Rhodoligotrophos appendicifer: one gene and its partner. The protein of the gene in region 1 interacts with the protein of each later gene in a pairwise test. Links are inferred from orthologs where the notes say so. Each region holds a gene or a part of one and is shown on either strand. Other genes may lie near its edges.

Region 1 (3,150 bases):
CTGGCTGAGCAGGTGACGGGCACGGTGCGATGGCGGGAATCGGTGGCCTACATGGCTGCAGAGGGCGTGGATGCCTTCTATGAAATTGGTGCCGGCAAGGTATTGACCGGCCTGTCCAAGCGTCTCGTACCTGAGGCGGTGACCCAGACCATGAGCACGCCTGAGGAAATTCGGACATTCGCCGCCGCAAGGCGCTGACGGGATCGGTGAGAGGACGACATCATGTTTGATTTGAGCGGCAAAACCGCGCTGGTCACAGGAGCAACGGGTGGCATCGGCGCCGCCATCGCCAGGGTTCTCCACAATCAAGGCGCAGTCGTGGTTCTCTCCGGAACGCGTCAGGACCGATTGGACGCCCTGCAGGCCGAGCTTGGAGAACGCAGCTTCACGGTCGCCTGCGATCTTGGAGATTCCGCGGCCGTTGAGGCGCTGGTGCCGCGGGCCGAGGAGCAGGCGAAGCAGGTCGACATTCTCGTGAACAATGCCGGCCTCACCCGCGATGGTCTCGCGATTCGGATGAAGGATGATGACTGGTCGCGGGTCATTGAGGTGAACCTCACCGCAGCCTTTCGCCTGTCGCGGGCGGCCTTGAAGGGCATGATGAAGCGTCGCACGGGCCGAATCATATCCGTTACTTCGGTGGTCGGAACCACGGGAAATCCGGGGCAGGCCAACTATGCGGCTTCGAAAGCCGGCCTGGTCGGCATGACAAAAGCTCTGGCACAGGAGGTGGCCAGTCGGGGAATTACCGTCAACTGTGTTGCGCCCGGCTTCATCGAGACGCCCATGACCGCTGCTTTGAACGAGAAGCAGCGAGAGGCCATTCTCGGGAATATTCCTACAGGTAGAATGGGTTCCGCCGAGGAGATTGCAGCTGCGATCCTTTACCTCGCGAGTCCCGAAGCAGCCTACGTGACGGGGCAGACTTTGCACGTCAATGGCGGGATGGCGATGATCTGAAGCCTGGCTGTCTCGGCGGGGCGAATGCGGCGCAGGATTGTGCTTCAGCAGCGTCCGTCTTGGCTCTTGGTGAAGCGCTGAACTATGTGTTAGGAAACCGACGGCCCATGCGCGGGCTACGGTGGTCACATAATCCCATACTGAGACTTGGCCTTCCGGTCGGCTCGAGGTTGGGTTCCTTCTACCGATCGCCGCATCGGGGTGACCGATAGAGGATTTTGCGGGTGCCAACGACACCACCCGAGAAACTAAGGAAACTGAAATATGAGTGATGTCGCTGAACGGGTTAAGAAGATCGTCGTGGAGCACCTGGGCGTGGAAGCGGACAAAGTGACGGAGGAGGCCAGCTTTATCGACGACCTCGGCGCCGACAGCCTTGATACCGTTGAACTGGTCATGGCCTTTGAAGAAGAGTTCGGCATCGAAATCCCCGATGACGCGGCCGAAACGATTCAGACGGTAGGTGATGCCGTCAGCTTCATCAAGAAGAGCGCGGCCTAGAGCCGTCTTTCTCGCGCTCGGCGGGTTGGCTATGCTCACCCGCCCGCGCAGTGGCTGCCACGATCTTGGGTACCCTGAGGTCGAGGGACGGGTCGGGTTTCGATCCTCACTGGGGTGGCAGTTGACCAAAGGGCGATCAAGGAAAGCATGCGCAGAGTCGTCGTTACTGGAATCGGAATGGTCACGCCGCTGGCGTCGGGCGCGGAGCCATCCTGGGCACGCTTGATTGCCGGTGAATCGGGTGCGGGGCCGATTACGAAATTTGATGCAAGCGACATGTCCTGTCGCATTGCCTGCCAGGTTCCGACCGGCGACGGGCAGAATCACACATTCAATGCCGATGTCTGGATGGAGCCGAAGGACCAGCGCAGATATGACGAGTTCATCATCTTCGCTGTAGCGGCTGCAAAGCAGGCTGTTGAAGATTCTGGCTGGAAGCCGACCGACTACGAAGATCAGATTGTGACCGGCGTTCTCATCGGATCGGGGATCGGCGGACTGCCGGGTATCGAGGAAACGTCTTTGTTGCTGGCCGAGAAGGGCCCGCGGCGGGTCAGCCCGTTCTTTATTCCTGGACGACTGATCAACCTCGCCTCTGGTGTGGTCTCCATCGAATACGGCTTCCGCGGTCCGAATCATTCCGTTGTGACGGCGTGTTCGACCGGCGCTCATGCCATTGGCGATGCCTCTCGCTTGATCGCATTGGGCGATGCCGATGTGATGGTGGCCGGCGGCACTGAGGCGGCCATTTCGCGCCTCGGGATAGCGGGATTTGTCGCCTGCAAGGCCTTGTCGTCTCATTTCAATGATACGCCCGAGCGGGCCTCGAGGCCTTATGATAAGGACCGCGATGGTTTTGTGATGGGCGAGGGCGCAGGTGTGGTGGTTCTCGAGGAATTGGAGCACGCAAAGGCGCGCGGCGCCAAGATCTACGCCGAGGTGATCGGCTACGGCATGTCGGGCGACGCTTACCATATCACCGCGCCAGCTATGGACGGAGACGGCGCCTTCCGCTCCATGCGGGCCGCGGTGAAGCGTGCGGGTCTGCAACCCTCCGACATCGATTACGTCAATGCCCACGGAACTTCGACGCCCCTGGGCGATGAGATCGAACTGAAAGCGGTTGAACGGTTGTTCGGCGATGCGGCGGAGGGACTGACCATGTCGTCCACCAAATCGTCGATTGGTCATTTGCTGGGCGCCGCCGGTGCTGTAGAATCCATTTTCTCGATCCTGGCCATGCGGGATGGAGTGGCGCCGCCGACTATTAATCTCGACTCGCCGTCGGTGGACACAAAGATCGATCTCGTGGCCAATAAAGCCAAGGAAATGAAGATCGACACCGTATTGTCTAATTCCTTTGGTTTTGGTGGTACCAACGCATCGTTGATTTTCAGGCGTTACGTCGACTAGCCTGCTTGCGTCGCCGACATCATTCGAGATGCCCATCAGGGGCCAGACGAGGTGGCTGTGTCCAAACGCGACAATGCCGCGCTGAAATCCGTGAAGCCAATGCGGCTGCGCCGGCAGCGCTCTGTTTTGAGCAGCGTCCTGCTGAGCATGGCGTCCTTTGTTTTCTTTGCCGCGATTGTTGCAGGCGGACTGCTCCTTTACGGCAAATATCGGTTCGAGGCGCCTGGCCCCTTGGAGCGTGCCAAGCTCGTCGAGGTCGAACGCGGCATGGGCACC
Region 2 (3,318 bases), on another replicon or contig:
GGACCAGATCCGCCTCTTCGGTTTTCTGAGCCCCGTGGAACGGGAATGGTTCCTGTTGCTGCAGACGGTGCAGGGGGTCGGGACGCGGGTGGCCCTCGCGCTGCTCTCGACCCTGACCGCATCGGACCTTGCCAACGCCATCGCCATGCAGGACCGGGCGACCATCGCAAGAGCCCCAGGCATCGGACCCAAGGTTGCCCAACGGATCGTAACGGAGCTGAAGGACAAGGCGCCTGCGCTCACTTACGCCGATACCGGCCTGGTGCGGCTGCAAGCCCTTACCGACGCCGGCGGGAAGACCGGCACGGCCTCCGCCGAGGCGGTATCCGCCCTCGTCAATCTCGGCTATGCGCAGGTCCAGGCCGGCGCTGCAGTGGCGACGGCGCTGGCCAAGGCCGGTGACGACGCCCGCACCGAGCAGCTGATACGAGGCGCTCTGCGGGAGCTGTCCACATGAATGCGCGTCTGATCGACCGCGATGCCCGCGAGGAGGATGCCGTCGACACGACGCTGCGTCCCTTGCGCCTCGAGGAGTTCGTCGGGCAGGGCAAGGCCAAGGCCAATCTGCGCGTCTTTATCGAGGCAGCCAAGTCCCGGGGCGAGGCCCTGGATCACGTTCTCTTCGCCGGGCCTCCAGGGCTTGGAAAGACCACTCTCGCCCAGATCGTCGCCCGCGAGCTGGGATCGAATTTCCGGTCGACCTCCGGTCCGGTGATTGCCAAAGCCGGTGATCTTGCTGCACTCCTCACCAATCTTGAGGACCGCGATGTCCTGTTCATCGATGAGATCCATCGCCTGAACCCCGCGGTCGAAGAGATCCTCTATCCGGCGATGGAGGATTTTCAGCTCGATTTGATCATCGGCGAGGGTCCCGCGGCCCGCTCGGTGCGAATCGACTTGGCGCGTTTCACCTTGGTGGGCGCGACGACCCGTTCGGGCTTGCTGACCACGCCCCTGCGGGATCGCTTCGGAATTCCCATCAGGCTCGATTTCTACACCGATGAAGAGCTGCTGCAGATCGTCTCGCGCGGCGCCCGTGTTCTGGGGATCTCCATGACCGAGAGCGGCGCCAGGGAAATCGCCAAGCGCTCTCGCGGAACGCCGCGGATCGCCGGCAGGCTCCTGCGCCGTGTCCGGGACTTCGCCTCCGTCGGCGGCGTCGAGCGGATCGACGAGAAGGCAGCCGACGGAGCGCTCCGTATGCTCGAAGTGGATAATCGTGGTCTTGACATGTTGGACCGTCGTTATCTTCAATGCATTGCGCTCAATTTCGGCGGCGGACCGGTGGGTATCGAGACGGTGGCAGCGTCTCTGAGCGAGGCGCGCGACGCTCTCGAAGAAATTATCGAACCCTTTCTGATCCAGCAGGGTTTCGTGAATCGAACGCCCCGTGGTCGAATATTGACACCGCATGCCTTTGCTCATCTCGGCCTCGCCACACCAGGCAGGTTGCAGACGCTGCAAGTCGAGCTCTTCGGAGAGGATGATGCCCCGTGATCGCGATACCTGGCCCGACCTCGCTGGCCGCATGGCCGGGCCGGAGCACCGGCTGCCGGTTCGGGTCTATTATGAGGACACCGACTTCTCAGGCTTCGTCTATCATGCCAATTACCTGAAGTTCTGCGAACGCGCCCGCTCCGACTGGTTACGGCTCCTGGGCTGGCATCACCGGGATTTGATCACGGAGGAGGGCGGCGGTTTGGGTTTTGTCGTCCGCAAGCTGCAGGCCGAGTTTCGCAAGCCGGCGGTGATTGACGATGTGCTTGAGGTGGCAACAAAGATCGCCAGCCTGACGGGGGCTCGCCTGACACTCGAGCAGACGGTGTATCGAGGTCTGGAGCGCCTGTTCGAGATGGCGGTGACGGTGGCCCTCGTTGATCGCAGCGGACGGCCTCGGCGCGTTCCGGCTGAATTGATGGCGGTCATCGCCCCGAAGGCCGTGAATTCCGGCTAGCCCGCGCGGGGAGCGGCAAAAAAGTCAGCCATCCCGCCGCATTTCCGCAGCGCGGTAAATCGTCTATTAACCATGTCCTGTATTGTATCGGTGACGGGTGCCAACGGCGACACGGTGAGTGACCGGCGCGAGGGACCAGCGCGAGGTGAGAGTGCGCCGCAGTTTGAACAAACTTGACGGGCTTGGTGGGTTAACCACGCCTGGATCGAGCTTGAACTCCAAGCTCCCGGCATGCTGTTCAGCGAATTTCCGGGGACGTGAATGCCAGTAGAGATTGCACAGGGCGCTGCCGCCGCGCCCGTTGACTATTCGCTGATGGCGCTGTTCTGGCAGGCGCACATTGTGGTCAAGATCGTAATGATCGGCCTCCTTGCTGCATCGATCTGGACCTGGGCCATCGTGTTTGAGAAATACGTCCTGGTCCAGCGCATGAAGCGTGCGACGGATCGCTTCGAGCAGATGTTTTGGTCCGGCCAGTCGCTGGAGGAGCTTTATCTGAGCTTGGGCCCGCGCACCAACACGGGCATGGCGTCCTTGTTCATGGCTGCCATGCGCGAATGGAAGCGCAGCCAGGACAGTGCCATTCGCGCCGGTTTTCACGGCGTGCAGAAGCGGATCGAGAAGGTGATGGACGTACAGCTCCAGAAGGAGATGTCGCGCCTGGAAAGCCGATTGCTCTTCCTGGCGACCGTCGGGTCCACCGCGCCCTTCATCGGCTTGTTCGGCACGGTCTGGGGCATCATGAGCAGCTTCCAGGCGATCGCCGCGAGTAAGAACACCAATCTGGCCGTGGTGGCCCCCGGCATTGCCGAGGCGCTCTTCGCCACGGCGATCGGCCTGATCGCGGCGATTCCCGCCGTCATTTTCTACAATAAGATCAACAGCGATCTGGGCAAGATCGGTGCGCGTCTGGAAAACTTTGCCGATGAGTTCTCGGCGATCATCTCGCGGCAATTGGACGAGCGCAGCTAGCGCAATAAGGGAAAGAGGCAGGGGATGGGCGCGAGCCTTCAGACCAACAACAGCGGAGGTCGCCGCGGCGGACGCCGCAGACGGTCTTCCCACGCGCCTATGAGCGAGATCAACGTCACCCCCATGGTCGACGTCATGCTCGTGCTTCTCATCATCTTCATGGTCGCAGCCCCCCTGCTGACGGTCGGCGTGCCGGTAGAATTGCCGGAAAGCAAGGGCAACCCCATGGAAGGTGATAAGGAGCCGTTGACGGTCTCCGTCGACGGCGCCGGCAAGATCTTTTTGCAGGACACGGAGATCACCCTCGACACACTGGTGCCGAAATTGGAGGCGATAACCAAGCAGGGTTACGACGAGCGCATCTATGTTCGGGGTGACAAAGCGGTCGATTA

What was found.
Region 2: the proteins of FKM97_RS12010 (region 1) and ybgC interact in binary tests that used the Escherichia coli proteins (3 or more experiments, as listed by UniProt). The link is inferred for Rhodoligotrophos appendicifer from one-to-one orthologs.

Annotation. Positions count from the first base shown.
Region 1 is NZ_VHKL01000005.1:41,939-45,088, forward strand. The notes cover bases 12-2,842. They hold FKM97_RS12010 (acyl carrier protein), read left to right. Parts: upstream 12-1,224; coding sequence 1,225-1,461; downstream 1,462-2,842. Other genes in these bases: fabD (ACP S-malonyltransferase), read left to right, coding at 12-198; fabG (3-oxoacyl-[acyl-carrier-protein] reductase), read left to right, coding at 223-960; fabF (beta-ketoacyl-ACP synthase II), read left to right, coding at 1,609-2,842. Also shown: more of fabD, read left to right, coding at 1-11; more of fabF, read left to right, coding at 2,843-2,874; endolytic transglycosylase MltG, read left to right, coding at 2,926-3,150. UniProt on the Escherichia coli protein: Carrier of the growing fatty acid chain in fatty acid biosynthesis.
Region 2 is NZ_VHKL01000008.1:82,190-85,507, reverse strand. Bases 220-3,218 are described here. They hold ybgC (tol-pal system-associated acyl-CoA thioesterase), read left to right. Parts: upstream 220-1,483; coding sequence 1,484-1,954; downstream 1,955-3,218. Other genes in these bases: tolR (protein TolR), read left to right, coding at 2,951-3,218; tolQ (protein TolQ), read left to right, coding at 2,216-2,926; ruvB (Holliday junction branch migration DNA helicase RuvB), read left to right, coding at 454-1,497; ruvA (Holliday junction branch migration protein RuvA), read left to right, coding at 220-457. Also shown: more of ruvA, read left to right, coding at 1-219; more of tolR, read left to right, coding at 3,219-3,318.